DNA from 4 places in the Paenibacillus sp. FSL M7-1046 genome. Region 4 is predicted to be linked to each of the others. Evidence: riboswitches for the same ligand, from Rfam matches in the RefSeq annotation. Region 4 holds a riboswitch; each other region holds the start of a gene.

Region 1 (3,113 bases), 790 kb from region 4:
AGCAATTCTTTGCGCTCTGTGTTGTTTAGAGGCGCGGGAGAGCTGGTAGATTCCGCCTGGCTGTTCAGCCAGCGCAGCTCCTGCTCGTCACGCACATGCCCGAATTCATAGGCAATGGTCTGCGTGTAGGCCTGGCGCATCCGGTGAACGGCATCCCAAGCAGTATGAACGTCATTCGGGGCATTCTCCCAGATCAGCGAGGCGGGCATAGCCATTAAATCCTCGCGGGTCAGATCATAGGTTTCGTACTCCAAATATTTCGCCATCGGATTGTTTCCCCGGTCCAGCGGGTCGATATTGGCGGCCATATGGCCATGTATGCGGATATTGGCGATCAGCTTGGAGGCCCTTACGGCCTTTCTAAGCCACTCAGTATCTCCTGAAATCACAGGCAGCGGTGCCTGTTCGGCATCAGGAGCCAATGGAGGGGGGCCGGAAAGGGTGAAGAGATCGCGGTAATTATGCTCTACTAAAGTTGGATCTTTTACAAATTGCTCATATTTCTCTTGGATGTAACCCAGATTGGGTCCGTAATACTTGCTCCACACAGTTTCGTTATAGGGATCTTTGGCTGCCATGAATACATCCTCCTAACGGATGAACTCCACGCGCGCCAAAATTTCGCCGGCGCCCTTGTGGAGCTTCGATGTTTGCGGTTTCATTCCTCATCTTATTGTGCAACTTTCAAGGCGGGTAATCAATTCATACTTTGGTTGAATCCGTTCGCAAAACGGTATGATTCAGTGCCTAATTCATACAGAACTATTATAAGTTTGGTTTCTTAACTATATGAAAATGATGCGGCGGTGTGATTGAAATGAACGAAATAAAAATGTTGTTTTCAGTTTTCATATATACATACATACATAGATAAAGAGGCTTGTTCTACAATTTTTTTGGGTTATCGAGTAATTCATACAAGCTGTTGGCAAAATAATCAATTATTTTCCGTTTCTATTTATACAATATTCCCATAAATCGACACACTTTTCGTGTAAGATATTGTATAATGTTATTGCGGATAACGGTTTCATGAATTTCTAGCCAGATCCTTTCATGTAAAGGATCCAGTAAAGGGTAAACCTGCCGAAAGACAGGGGCACAAAGTCTCGGGTCTAATGTAGAAATACTACGACGGCCGGACTGCCTGGGGACGCGTAATCTTAGGAGGAGATTTCTTGGATAAGTCCAACCAGGGGAACAACGGAGAACTGCAGACAGTTGATCTGGATTTAGAATGGGTATATTTGCTGATGTCGGCTAAGCAGGCGGGCATCAAAGCGGATGAAATCCGCCAATTTTTTAATGAGAAGACTTTACAGGCGATGTAGCGGTTGGTTGCTAAAAGTTTTGTACATACAGAAAGGGCATAGCGGATCTCTCCGCTGTGCCCTTTCTGTATGACCGGCAGTAGAAGGAACCTGCATGAATCAGGAATCCTTCTGCTCCAGCCGCCATTTTTGATAGTCCAAGAACTCTTTGAATTCCCGCTTGCTTATACCCGAAGCCATAGCTTCCAGTACGAGCCGGGACCATTCTCCATCCAGAGGTGACTCCTGCACATCGGAAGGCTCGCCGTAAAGCAGCGCATGAATGGACACCTGAAGTGCGTCAGCGATTTTTTCAATAAATTGAATAGAGGGGTTAGATTGTATATTTCTTTCCACATTGCTTAAGTATGATTTCGCCACATCAGCCTTATCCGCAAGCTCCGAAAGAGACAAGCCTTTTTCCAGACGGAGATGGTGGATGCGACTTCCCATATTATCTGGCACGATAAAAACGCCCCTCCGTACTTTTTGTTACAGTATAACAAATAACCGGAAGACGGACAAAGCACTATAGAATCAGTTCCGGTATGAATGATCCCCCTTTTATGTCGTTTCCACTCCACATCCCCATTATTTTTATTCCCTCTGCGGTATCATTTAGATTTTTCATGCGAAAACGTTCGTTAAAAAGTACGATAAGCTGAGGAAAATGAAGCTAAAAGCAGAAAATTAACTATAAATCGTTCTTTATTAAGAATATTGCAACAAAATGAGATTTTTGATTTGTAGGAGTAATGGCATATACTTACGTCATAGTTCTTAATAACGAACGAATAACGTTCGTCATAAAGGCTGGGTGTTAATAGATTACTTTGTTTGCAGGAAATTGCAAGCAGCTAAAGGAGAGGCTCCTGTGAGGCTTTCACGTTCTTCCCGGAATAGAAATATCCGTCGGTATACGCTTCCCCAAATTGCAGGGATCGTAGTGATTTCGGCTTATGGCATCGGCCAAATTACAACGCCCACGTATGCATTGCTGACTAACGTCGCAGCAACCGAATCCTCCAATATCACCACAGCATTTGTGTTTCCAAGCACGGTCGATCATATTGCCAACCAAGCCAGCGAAGCGATGAAGCTTGCTGCCTGGCAGCGTGAAGCGGCGAGAGAGGTGCTGGCGGAGATAACGGATAAGAATACGGACTCGGAGACCGCAGAGGGACGTATTGGAGGTATTCAAGAGGCTGCTGCACAAACGCGTGAGGCTGCGGCCGGCGCGGCTGCTTTTTTAGCTGAGCTTCAAGGCTATCTAACACGCTCGCAATTAGAGCTGGAGCAGCAAGTCAATGAAGTGAACCAGAGACTTTCTCCATATGAGGTCGATTTTAATCAATTAACAGCCGCACAAAATAACGATATCCCGGTATTCGAACAATTGCTCAGCCAAGCCAATCTAACGCTGGGCGAATTTCAGGAGATGGTTAGAAAGCTAAGCTCCATCAGAAGAGTGGACGCTTATGTGCAGGCAGCCTATCATCAGGCATCGAACGCGGCCGAACAGGCTAGGAGTTATGCGGACGAAACCTCGTTGATGCATACAGAGGCCGCTGACGTAATCCAAGGACTGAAAGAGGCTGAGAAGAAGGCGAAGCTCGAAGCGGAAGAAAAGGCGAAGCTCGAAGCTGAGAAAAAGGCGAAGCTCGAAGCCGAGGAGAAAGCGAAGCTCGAAGCTGAGAGGAAGACGAAGCTCGAAGCCGAAGAGAAGGCGAAGCTCGAAACTGAGGATAAAGCGAAGCTCAAAGCCGAGGATAAAGCGAAGCTCGAAGCTGAGGATAAAGCGAA
Region 2 (3,113 bases), 5.6 Mb from region 4:
AGCAACAGAGCTGCCCCACTTTAAACCTCTTTTTAGGGTGCGGCCCGTTTGCATTCCGGATATCTCGGATAATTTTTGCCCGGAGGCGGGCTGTATCTCTGTATTGCGAACTTGTTCCATAACGCGCTCTGTGAAATCATCAGCTAGATTAGAGCTTGTATACAATTGTGAATCCGTCAGTAGATCGTTATCAGTGCCGGACAAGTCATTGTGATTGGTGTAAGCCCATTTTTTCATTGGAACCCTCCCTGGATTTCGGCCATTGTTTCTTCAGCTTTTGACGGGCGCGGTGGAGACAATTTTTGACCTGATGCATCGGCATTCCCGTTATCGCTGAGATCTCCTCATAGGATAATTCATTGGTATAGCGAAGCAGCAGTACAATCCGGTAACGTTCTGGAAGCTTGGACAATTTCCGGTGCATTTCAAGCTCGTCTTCCTTGCGCATATATTGCTCTTCAGGGGTTGGCCCGCGATCCTTCTCCTGCAGCAAGGTGCTGCTTATTAGGCCTGGGGATTTCCGTCTTTTCAGTGACCTGAAGTGGTTGATCGCAATGGCGTACAGCCAAGCGGCAAAGCTTGATTGGCCATGATGCTCGCGGAGTTTCTGGTATGCTTTGATAAATGTTTCCTGGGCCAAATCCTGTGCATCCTGGTGACTGGCGCCCATACCGAGCAGCAGACCATACAAGCTCGACTTGTATTTGTCTACGAGTACCGCAAAGGCCTCCCGGTTGCCCTGCAGCACTTCGGCAATGATTTGTTCGTCGTTGTCCTGTGCCTTCATCCAGTGCCTCCCATTAATTTATTTGTATATAAGACGCACCAGCGCCACAATATTTCTCACTTTTTATAAAAAAGAAAGATTATGTTCAGATCATACTACACATTGCAGGGGGAAGAGAGAATGAAACAAGACGTAGCAATCCGTCAGGTAGGCTTGGCCGTAAAGGATGATCCGGCAGTCAGGGCGGTATTTCTGAAAGGCGCACATGCCAGAGGAGAGCAGGATGCTTACTCGGATGTTGATTTGTACTGCTTGGTCCACAGCGAGGGATTGACGGATTTTTTAGCGCGCAGAATATCCTATATGGAGAGCTATAAACCGCTGATATTCTGGTCGGAAGCTAACTTCGTAGGACCACAAATTGTTGGCGTGTTTGAAGACGGTCTGCATTTCGATCTTTATACAGTGACTGCGGAGAGTCTGAAACAAACCGAACAAATCCTTGTCCTGCATGATCCCGAGGGTTGTCTTGCCAACTACAAGGCAGAGAGCTTCCCCATGTCGGATGTAGAGATTACGAGGATCCTTTCCGGTTTCACTTTCAGTCTTCTGGAATTTGAAACCGCGTATCTCCGCGGCGATTTGCTCTGGGCACACCGGCTTGGCAGTCATCTGGCGGCAGATCTAATGATAGTTCTGCGGCATGTAGCAGATCCTTCTACAGCGCAGCTCGGCATTAAGAGACTGCATCACAAACTCAGTCCACAGCAACTGGATGAGTTAACAGGAGCGTTAAATGCTCTTGGACCGGACGCACTCCCTTCAGGTGTCCAGAAGCTGGTGGACCTCGCTGTGGTGTTGATTGCAGACTTGACCGAACGGCTGTCAGAGAACTGGAATCAGCGTTTTTTCGATTTTATGGTCAAACGGATCTACGCACTATCGTAACAAAACAGATACAGCGAACAATATTTGAATGTGAGAAAAAAGGAGGATAATGACTACTCTTGTCGAATTATAAATTTAGATAGATAATAAATACCAAAATATGTTTGTGATTCGGAAGCGCCAGCTGATGAACAAAGGCAACTCCGCCGAAAGGCGGAAGACGCAAAGCCACCGGTCTAAACCGCTCACGAAAGCGGCATGACAGCGGGGACGCTCATGTAGTTTGGTTTTTTGTTGTCTAAATACAACAAAAGGAGCTTGAAAAAATCATGTTTTTGAAGATTCGCCACAAATTGAGGCCTGGCTTAGCGTTTATTCTGGCTACAGTCTTGGCCGCTGGGCCCCTGATTGCCACCCCGGTCCACGCAGCTGCGAAGTACACTTTTACGGATGTCAAAACTGCATATAACATGCCGATTGACTACAACTACAAGTTCACAGGTGACACAATCGCTTCACTGGAGAAGGATAGCAAAGGGGCTCATCAGCTGTACTTACATAACTGGAAGAAGAAGACGACGGAGAAGGTCACTTCTACTAACACGTTCAAAACGAACTTGCAGCTTATGGGAGACAGTGTTTATTATTATGAGTCTACAATTGAAGTGACTAAACGAATTAATATCTACCCGAAGAAGCTGGTACAGTACAATTTGAAAACCAAAAAAACAAGCGAGCTTCCGCTGGAAGTGAAAACTCCGGAATTACTGGGTGTGGGTGACAAATATTATGCACACAGCAGTGGCTCAGATTTTTACTTCACTAACAAAACGACGCTGGAAACTCAGACCATCAATGATCTTGGTTTTGATCAGGTCCACCAGTTTGTAGATGACAAGTTCATCTATAGCAAATGGGACACCGGGACGTTGTATCTGTATGATCTGCCAAGTTCAAAAACAATTGAGCTCTACAAGCTGAAAGAAAATGAATCCTTCAACCTCGTAGCTTCGAATGGTAAAGATATTGTCTGGATGATTGACTCCAAAGAAGTGGATGCTGCCGGCAAGACCAAAAATTACTTCATCTATATGACGATGGACCGCAGTAAAGCCGGAGCCCCGGTTAAAGTATTGCTCAAACGTGAATGGGTAATTGGCGACCGGAATGATCTCTTAATCGTGGGTGACAATTATGCGGTGTTCTCGGAAATGATGAATAATAAACTGGTAGCCCGCGGAGTGAACCTCCGAAATGGGGAACTCTTTTTACTTGGGGAACGAAACCGCAGTGCGGACAATTTTGTGTATTTTAATAAAGACACTTTGATCTCACGCGACGCGAATGACTATATTGTGCTTCGTACAATAGTCAGAACGCCATAAATGAATTTTCAGAAACTATCAAAAAAACAGTGCAATTTGACGATAGTAGTAAAGCGGTAAATATTGGGTATGAACCTATTTCCAATGAATCCCGCAATCGCAAATTGAAAAAA
Region 3 (3,113 bases), 680 kb from region 4:
GCTACGCTCGTCGGTGCTGGCGTCGGGTCTACTGTTGGCGCTACGCTCGTCGGCGCTGGCGTCGGGTCTACTGTTGGCGCTACACTCGTCGGTGCTGGCGTCGGGTCTACTGTTGGCAACGGCGTTGGTGTCGGTGTTGGTACCGGTGTCGGCACCGGTGTTGGCGTTGGTGTCGGCGCTGGTGTTGGCGTTGGTGTCGGCACCGGTGTTGGCGTTGGCACCGGTGTCGGTGTCGGTGTCGGTGTTGACGTCGGCGTTGGTGGCGGCGCCGGTGTTGGCGTCGGTGTTGGCACCGGTGTTGGCGTTGGCGTCGGCGTCGGTGTCGGTGTTGGCACCGGTGTCGGTGTCGGCGTCGGCGCCGGTGTTGGTGGCGGAGTCGGCGCCGGTGTTGGTGGCGGCGCCGGTGTTGGCGTTGGTGTCGGCGCTGGTGTTGGTGTTGGTGTCGACGTTGGTACCGGCGTCGGTGTTGGTACCGGCGTTGGTATTGGTGTCGGCACCGGTGTTGGCGTTGGTGTTGGCGTCGGTGTCGGTGTCGCCGTCGGCATTGGTGTCGGCGTCGCCGTCGGTGTTGGCGTCGCCGTTGGTGTTGGTGTCGCCGTCGGTGTCGGTGTTGGCGTCGGCGTTGGTGTCGGCACCGGTGTTGGCGTTGGTACCGGTGTTGGCGTCGGTGTTGGCGTTGGTGTCGGTGTCGGCACCGGTGTTGGCGTTGGTGTCGGCACCGGTGTTGCCGTTGGCGTTGGTGTCGGCGTCGCCGTTGGCGTCGGTGTCGGTATCGGCGTCGCCGTTGGTGTCGGTGTCGCCGTCGGCGTTGCCGTCGGTGTCGCCGTCGGTATCGGCGTCGCCGTTGGTGTCGGTGTCGGTGTTGGCGTCGCCGTCGGTGTCGGCGTCGGTGTTGGCGTCGGTGTCGCCGTTGGCGTCGGTGTCGGTATCGGCGTCGCCGTTGGTGTCGGTGTCGCCGTCGGCGTTGCCGTCGGTGTCGCCGTCGGTATCGGCGTCGGTATCGGCGTCGCCGTTGGTGTCGGTGTCGGTGTTGGCGTCGCCGTCGGTGTCGGCGTCGGTGTTGGCGTCGCCGTCGGTGTTGGTGTTGGTGTTGGTGTCGGCTTCGGTGTTGGTGTCGGGCCGACTGGCGGCACCGTTCCCTCAAAGGTATGATGATGCATCTGAATATAACCGCTGAATCCTTTTGCAATAAGGGTACCATGCAGTTCAGCACGGCTGAACGCCACAAAGGCATGCGGCGCTAACATGGTGCCTTCAATGGTTGTGTTCCCATTAGCTACAGAAGAAGCTTCGTAGAAGTTGAACAGCACATTGTGAGATTTGCCATTCCACATTTGAAAATCCGGAATGACGACCTTATTCCCGCTTACATTGATAATTACCGTGGCATTTCCTGCAATGTTGAACTGGAGACCGTTGGTAACCGCCAAATCCGCAGCAGTCAAATGAATGACATTAAAGGAATCCGGAGCGTTAATCGTCATTTTCCCTCCATCTCTGACAAAGGGCTGCGTTTGTTTCAGAGCAGCAAGTTCACTCGAACGCTGAATCAAAAATTGCTCCTCAGCTTGAAAATCGATCGGATGATCCTGCCGCGTACCTCCTTTAAGGTCAGCTCCTGAACTTTTCATGCTGCCTCCATACACAGAGGTGCCATAAACTGTTCCATTTGAAAAGTCGATGTCTTTGCCGGCGATAAGCACATCTCCGCCCACAGCATCCTTGGATACTCCATATCCCTGAAGAGTAATATTCCCTGCAGCAGCAAGCCGTCCGTGGATCTGGTCATTGCTTTGCGCGAAATCTCCAAAGATAAAGGCGTTGAAATTGCCGGCGACTCCCAGCACCGGTGTTGGGGTGTACGGCATACTTGCCGCCGCCTCTACATTGATCCCCGGATGAAGCATATTGCCGATGGTTAAAATCCCCGTCAGAATCAAGGCTAATGATTTTTTCTTCAACAACGATATGTACCTCCTATGTAACTATTCTATGAATGCACAGATTAGCCCGTAACAACAAAAAGACCGCCAAGAAGGGTTAGCTTCATGGCGGCCGGACGATCGTGGCACCTTTAGAGTGCTGTAGATTCCTGACTTTGCGTCCCGCTCTTTCGAACGGTTTGCGATTATACATGAGAAGTTGGTAACAGTCGTATTCTATGTAGTCTATGACTTTTGTTACTTTCGGACTAGAATCAGTCTATCTCTTCCCCTCTCTGTTTGTCAATCTATTCCTTATTTTTTTTGATAGATTCTCTGAAAAAGTCCTCAATCCCGCATCACATAAGGGTTTCGTTGTATTCACCAATCACATAAAACAAATTTTCAATATTAAAAATTAGTATATTCGAACCACTTTTCAACTTATGTCGAAACGGCAAAAAAACTGTCGCCAGCTTTTGGCAGCAGTTTTTAGTCATTGTCAATTTACATAAGTCAGCGGGCAACAGCCGGACTCAGAATTGGTATATTTTATAACAGCTGAACCCAGCCGATCATGGACATCCATAGTGGAACACTTAGAAACAACCCGAACAACAATCCGCGGCGGAGACTTCCCTCATAATTCATCACAATTCTCCTTTTTAATAAGCTTTATTTTTCAATATTTATTATTTCAATTTTAATATAAAATAATTCTTATAATTATTTTGTGAATTATGTCACATTGTTTCAGCTGTTTAGAAATTCCATTGATTAATTTTTGAATAATCGGTTAAAATACGAATATACGTTCTTATTAGAGGTGATTGAATTTATGCATAGAGCGGAGAGTAACGATAATACACTGGTCAAATCCTATATATTGCTTCCGCTGATTTTATCAGCCTTTGAACGGGATTCAGCCATTATGTCGACACAACTGCGGACTCCCGCCCCATACATGGAGGTTCTCCGTACTGCTGCAAATGCGGCTACTGCCGATCTGAGGGATGTGCGCGCCGAAATGAGGAAACGCGGAGTTAAGGTCTATGAACAGCAGCGGCTCCAGGTGGGCATCGAGGCCAAATTTATATGCCGGGGATATCATGAACGGATGCTGCTGCTGGATGACGTCATCGCTGCACAGGCCGCTATCCATATGCGCAAATACCTGGGACTCGATATCTC
Region 4 (3,113 bases):
CTATACGTTGGCTTGATTTGACCGGTCCAGCGGACAGAGAAGGAATCTACACCGATTGAAGGATCCGGCGAACCCTGGCGCCAGTTAAAGTTAAGCAATGCATCATTGCGCACCAAGGCCGGCGTACCGGAAAGCGTCATGTTTTTGAAGTATTCTCCCTTAAGTCCGCTCAACACAGGCGCTTCCACTGAATCATTAGAGTCAGGCGTTGGCGTTGCCGTCGGCTTCGACGTTGCCGTTGCCGTCGGTGTTGGCGTTGCCGTTGGTGTTGGTGTCGCTGTCGGTGTTGCCGTTGGTGTCGGCGTCGGCGTTGGCGTTGCCGTTGGTGTCGGTGTTGGCGTTGCCGTTGGTGTCGGCGTCGGCGTTGCTGTTGGTGTCGGCGTTGCTGTTGGTGTCGGCGTCGGTGTTGCCGTTGGCGCAGCGGCTGGTGCACTCCAACTCTTATATTTATTCCGGGTCAGTGTATAGCTATCATTCATGAAACTCTTAATCGTAGTTGTGCTATTTTTCTCATAGAGCATTTTTCCCCAGTTCATCATGAAAACGAAATTTTTCTGGGAGAGCTTCAGTTTGGCCGTGCTGGGCATCTCACCGTTCTCACCAATACCTATCGGTTTACCGGCAGCCAGACTAAGCAAACTGTCATAGTACTTATTCATATAGTCGTTATCATATATATCTGCTGCAAGAACATCCACTTTGCTTGCGCCCGGATAGGTCAGCGCATAAGGATCAGACCAGGCATTCGGTGCATTGGGGTTCCATACCCACAACAGATTGTTTAATTGATGAACGTTCACGAAACGGTCATACATAATATTCCACAGTTCAGCAAAATTACTTTTCTTCCCCCACCAGAACCAGTTGCCGTTCATTTCATGATAAGGTCTCCAAAGTACAGGAACGCCCGCATCCCGCAAGCTTTTGAGCGACACCGCCACTTTATCCAGATCCGTGATCAGGCTGGCGTATTCTGTCGTGCCCGGCGTTACATACCTGTTAAATTCCGCTTGGGTGAGCGGCTTCTGCACATTGGACCAGAGGTACGCCGTCCCCGGCAGATTCTGATGAAAGGTCATTGCGACAATGCCGCCGTTCTTGTACCAGTTGATCGCGCTGTTCACCACATTCTTGCGCTGCGATGCAGCCGTACTCTCCGACTGGCCGCTAATTACGCCAAGCTCATATCCGTGAAGAGCAGCATATTCTCCGCTTGTTCCCTTCAACTTGTTGCTGAATTCATCCGGGCTCTCCAAATAATCGTGCTGTCCAGAGATGATCCCTTTTCCGGTAATGGAATAGAGGTTACTAAGCAGCTTGACAGCTTCGGCTGAAGCGTCCGGATTAACCGGCACTGCTGTGCTTGATGAGGCTTCTGCGGTTGAAGGCGACAGCCCAAATCCTAAAGGCACAGCGGTTAACAATACGGCAAGAGACAGCAAGGTGGACAGCAGACGAGACTTACGGTAAGTTTTCAAAATCATCTTCCTTTCGGTAGCCAGGCTGCCACTCTTGCGAAGGCCCTATGGCTTTGCGTCCCTATCTTTCGATTAGGTTTGCCTTTGTCGTTTTGGAAGGATTAATCCCTCTTACCGTAAGTATCGTCCCTATGAAGTTTTTATTTAGAGCATTAATAAAAATAAATTAATAAATGGTTCTAAATGCCTGTTTTGGATTTGCAACAATTGGTTAAATAGATTATTTAGGCCTAAGAGATAAACTGTTGCAAAGCTATATCTTCCCAATCCAAGGTGATGCGGATGTTATCCTCTTCTACCAGTTCCGAACCGGTCTGTACCTCGATAAACTCTACATCCGTCAGCGCAAGAATCGCATGTTTGGTGCCTTCCGGTATACGCACCACATCTCCCGCCTTCACATTATGCATCTTCTCATTAATCACAATGCTTGCTTCACCGCTGACAAATGTCCAGATTTCACTGCGTTTATGGTGCAGCTGGTAACTGATATTTTTACCCTCTTCGATAAAAATCCGTTTGGTCAGCACTTCATTTCCCTCATCGTATTTCACATAATCTATGACCTTATAATGGCCCCAGCGGCGTTCTTCGTACATGGGTCTTTGTTCAAAAGACTTCAGCACTTCCTTGATTCTCGGACTCTCCGCTTTATGGGTAACCAAAATCCCGTCCGGGCTGGCAGCGATAATCAGATCCTTCGCGCCGATCACCGTAATCGGAATATCCAGCTCATTAATCAGGCATGTGCCTTCGGAATCCGCCGTCACGAACCCTTTGCCTACATGATTGCTGTTCATTTCTTCAGTTAGCGTGTTCCAGGTGCCCAGATCCTTCCAGAATCCGGCATAAGGCTGAACTACGATTTTCTCCTCTTTTTCCACCACTTCATAGTCAAAGCTTATGGAAGCAAGCAGTTTGTACTGCTTCTGCAGTTCCTCGTAGTTCAGCGGCAATCCCTTGCGCTGCAGAATATCAAGCAGATAGCCCAAGCGGAACGCAAACACGCCGCAGTTCCAGAGGGCATTCCGGCTGATCAGTTCCTCGGCCTGCTTACGGTCAGGTTTCTCCTGGAAGTGGCTTACCTGCAGATAACCGCTTGCTCCCGCCTCTGCGCTGGTAGGAATGATATATCCGTATTTTTCTGAAGCATGCTCGGGTACTACACCCATCAGCGCCAGGTTCGCTCCGCTCTCCTGCATCGTTTGCTCAAGCTGCACTACTGTATCGAAGAAGGCGGCTTCCACATAAGGATCGACCGGCAGGATGGCCACGGTCTCGCTTGGCGAAACGCCTTCCATGGAATACAGGTAGGCTGCTGTCAGGGCAATCGCCGGAAACGTATCGCGGCGTTCCGGCTCAACGATGATAGGCACCTCGCTGCCAAGCTGGCTTTGAATCATTTCCACCTGACTGCGGCCGGTAGCCAGATAAGCCGAACCCGACATATTAGCTTCCTCCAGCTGCCGCCATACCCGTTGCACCATGGATTCCGGCTCACCCGTCGGGCTCTCAAGTACCTTCAGAAATTGCTTCGAACGTGAATCGTTGGACAAAGGCCAGAGACGTTTTCCTGAACCGCCTGATAGAAGTACCAGTTTCATATGGAACCCTCCTCATTATGTGTTGACGCGA

The links. Region 4 has a riboswitch for cyclic di-GMP ahead of NYE29_RS04480 (PA14 domain-containing protein). Riboswitches for the same ligand answer to the same signal wherever they lie in the genome.
Region 1: another riboswitch for cyclic di-GMP. It lies ahead of NYE29_RS07980 (anti-repressor SinI family protein); the one in region 4 lies ahead of NYE29_RS04480 (PA14 domain-containing protein).
Region 2: another riboswitch for cyclic di-GMP. It lies ahead of NYE29_RS29600 (hypothetical protein); the one in region 4 lies ahead of NYE29_RS04480 (PA14 domain-containing protein).
Region 3: another riboswitch for cyclic di-GMP. It lies ahead of NYE29_RS07510 (collagen-binding domain-containing protein); the one in region 4 lies ahead of NYE29_RS04480 (PA14 domain-containing protein).

The regions. Positions count from the first base shown of each region.
Region 1 covers NZ_JBBOXB010000001.1:1,856,082-1,859,194, reverse strand. The annotation lists gene NYE29_RS07985 (2-oxoglutarate dehydrogenase E1 component) at 1-578, opposite strand, end outside; cyclic di-GMP riboswitch class I at 1,067-1,151, shown strand; gene NYE29_RS07980 (anti-repressor SinI family protein) at 1,179-1,331, shown strand; gene NYE29_RS07975 (helix-turn-helix domain-containing protein) at 1,431-1,763, opposite strand; gene NYE29_RS07970 (hypothetical protein) at 2,185-3,113, shown strand, end outside.
Region 2 covers NZ_JBBOXB010000001.1:6,620,314-6,623,426, reverse strand. The annotation lists gene NYE29_RS29615 (DUF4179 domain-containing protein) at 1-237, opposite strand, end outside; gene NYE29_RS29610 (RNA polymerase sigma factor) at 206-787, opposite strand; gene NYE29_RS29605 (nucleotidyltransferase domain-containing protein) at 908-1,675, shown strand; cyclic di-GMP riboswitch class I at 1,802-1,893, shown strand; gene NYE29_RS29600 (hypothetical protein) at 1,969-3,000, shown strand.
Region 3 covers NZ_JBBOXB010000001.1:1,751,008-1,754,120, forward strand. The annotation lists gene NYE29_RS07510 (collagen-binding domain-containing protein) at 1-1,964, opposite strand, end outside; cyclic di-GMP riboswitch class I at 2,048-2,137, opposite strand; gene NYE29_RS07515 (hypothetical protein) at 2,761-3,113, shown strand, end outside.
Region 4 covers NZ_JBBOXB010000001.1:1,066,813-1,069,925, forward strand. The annotation lists gene NYE29_RS04480 (PA14 domain-containing protein) at 1-1,478, opposite strand, end outside; cyclic di-GMP riboswitch class I at 1,491-1,571, opposite strand; gene NYE29_RS04485 (sugar phosphate nucleotidyltransferase) at 1,709-3,082, opposite strand.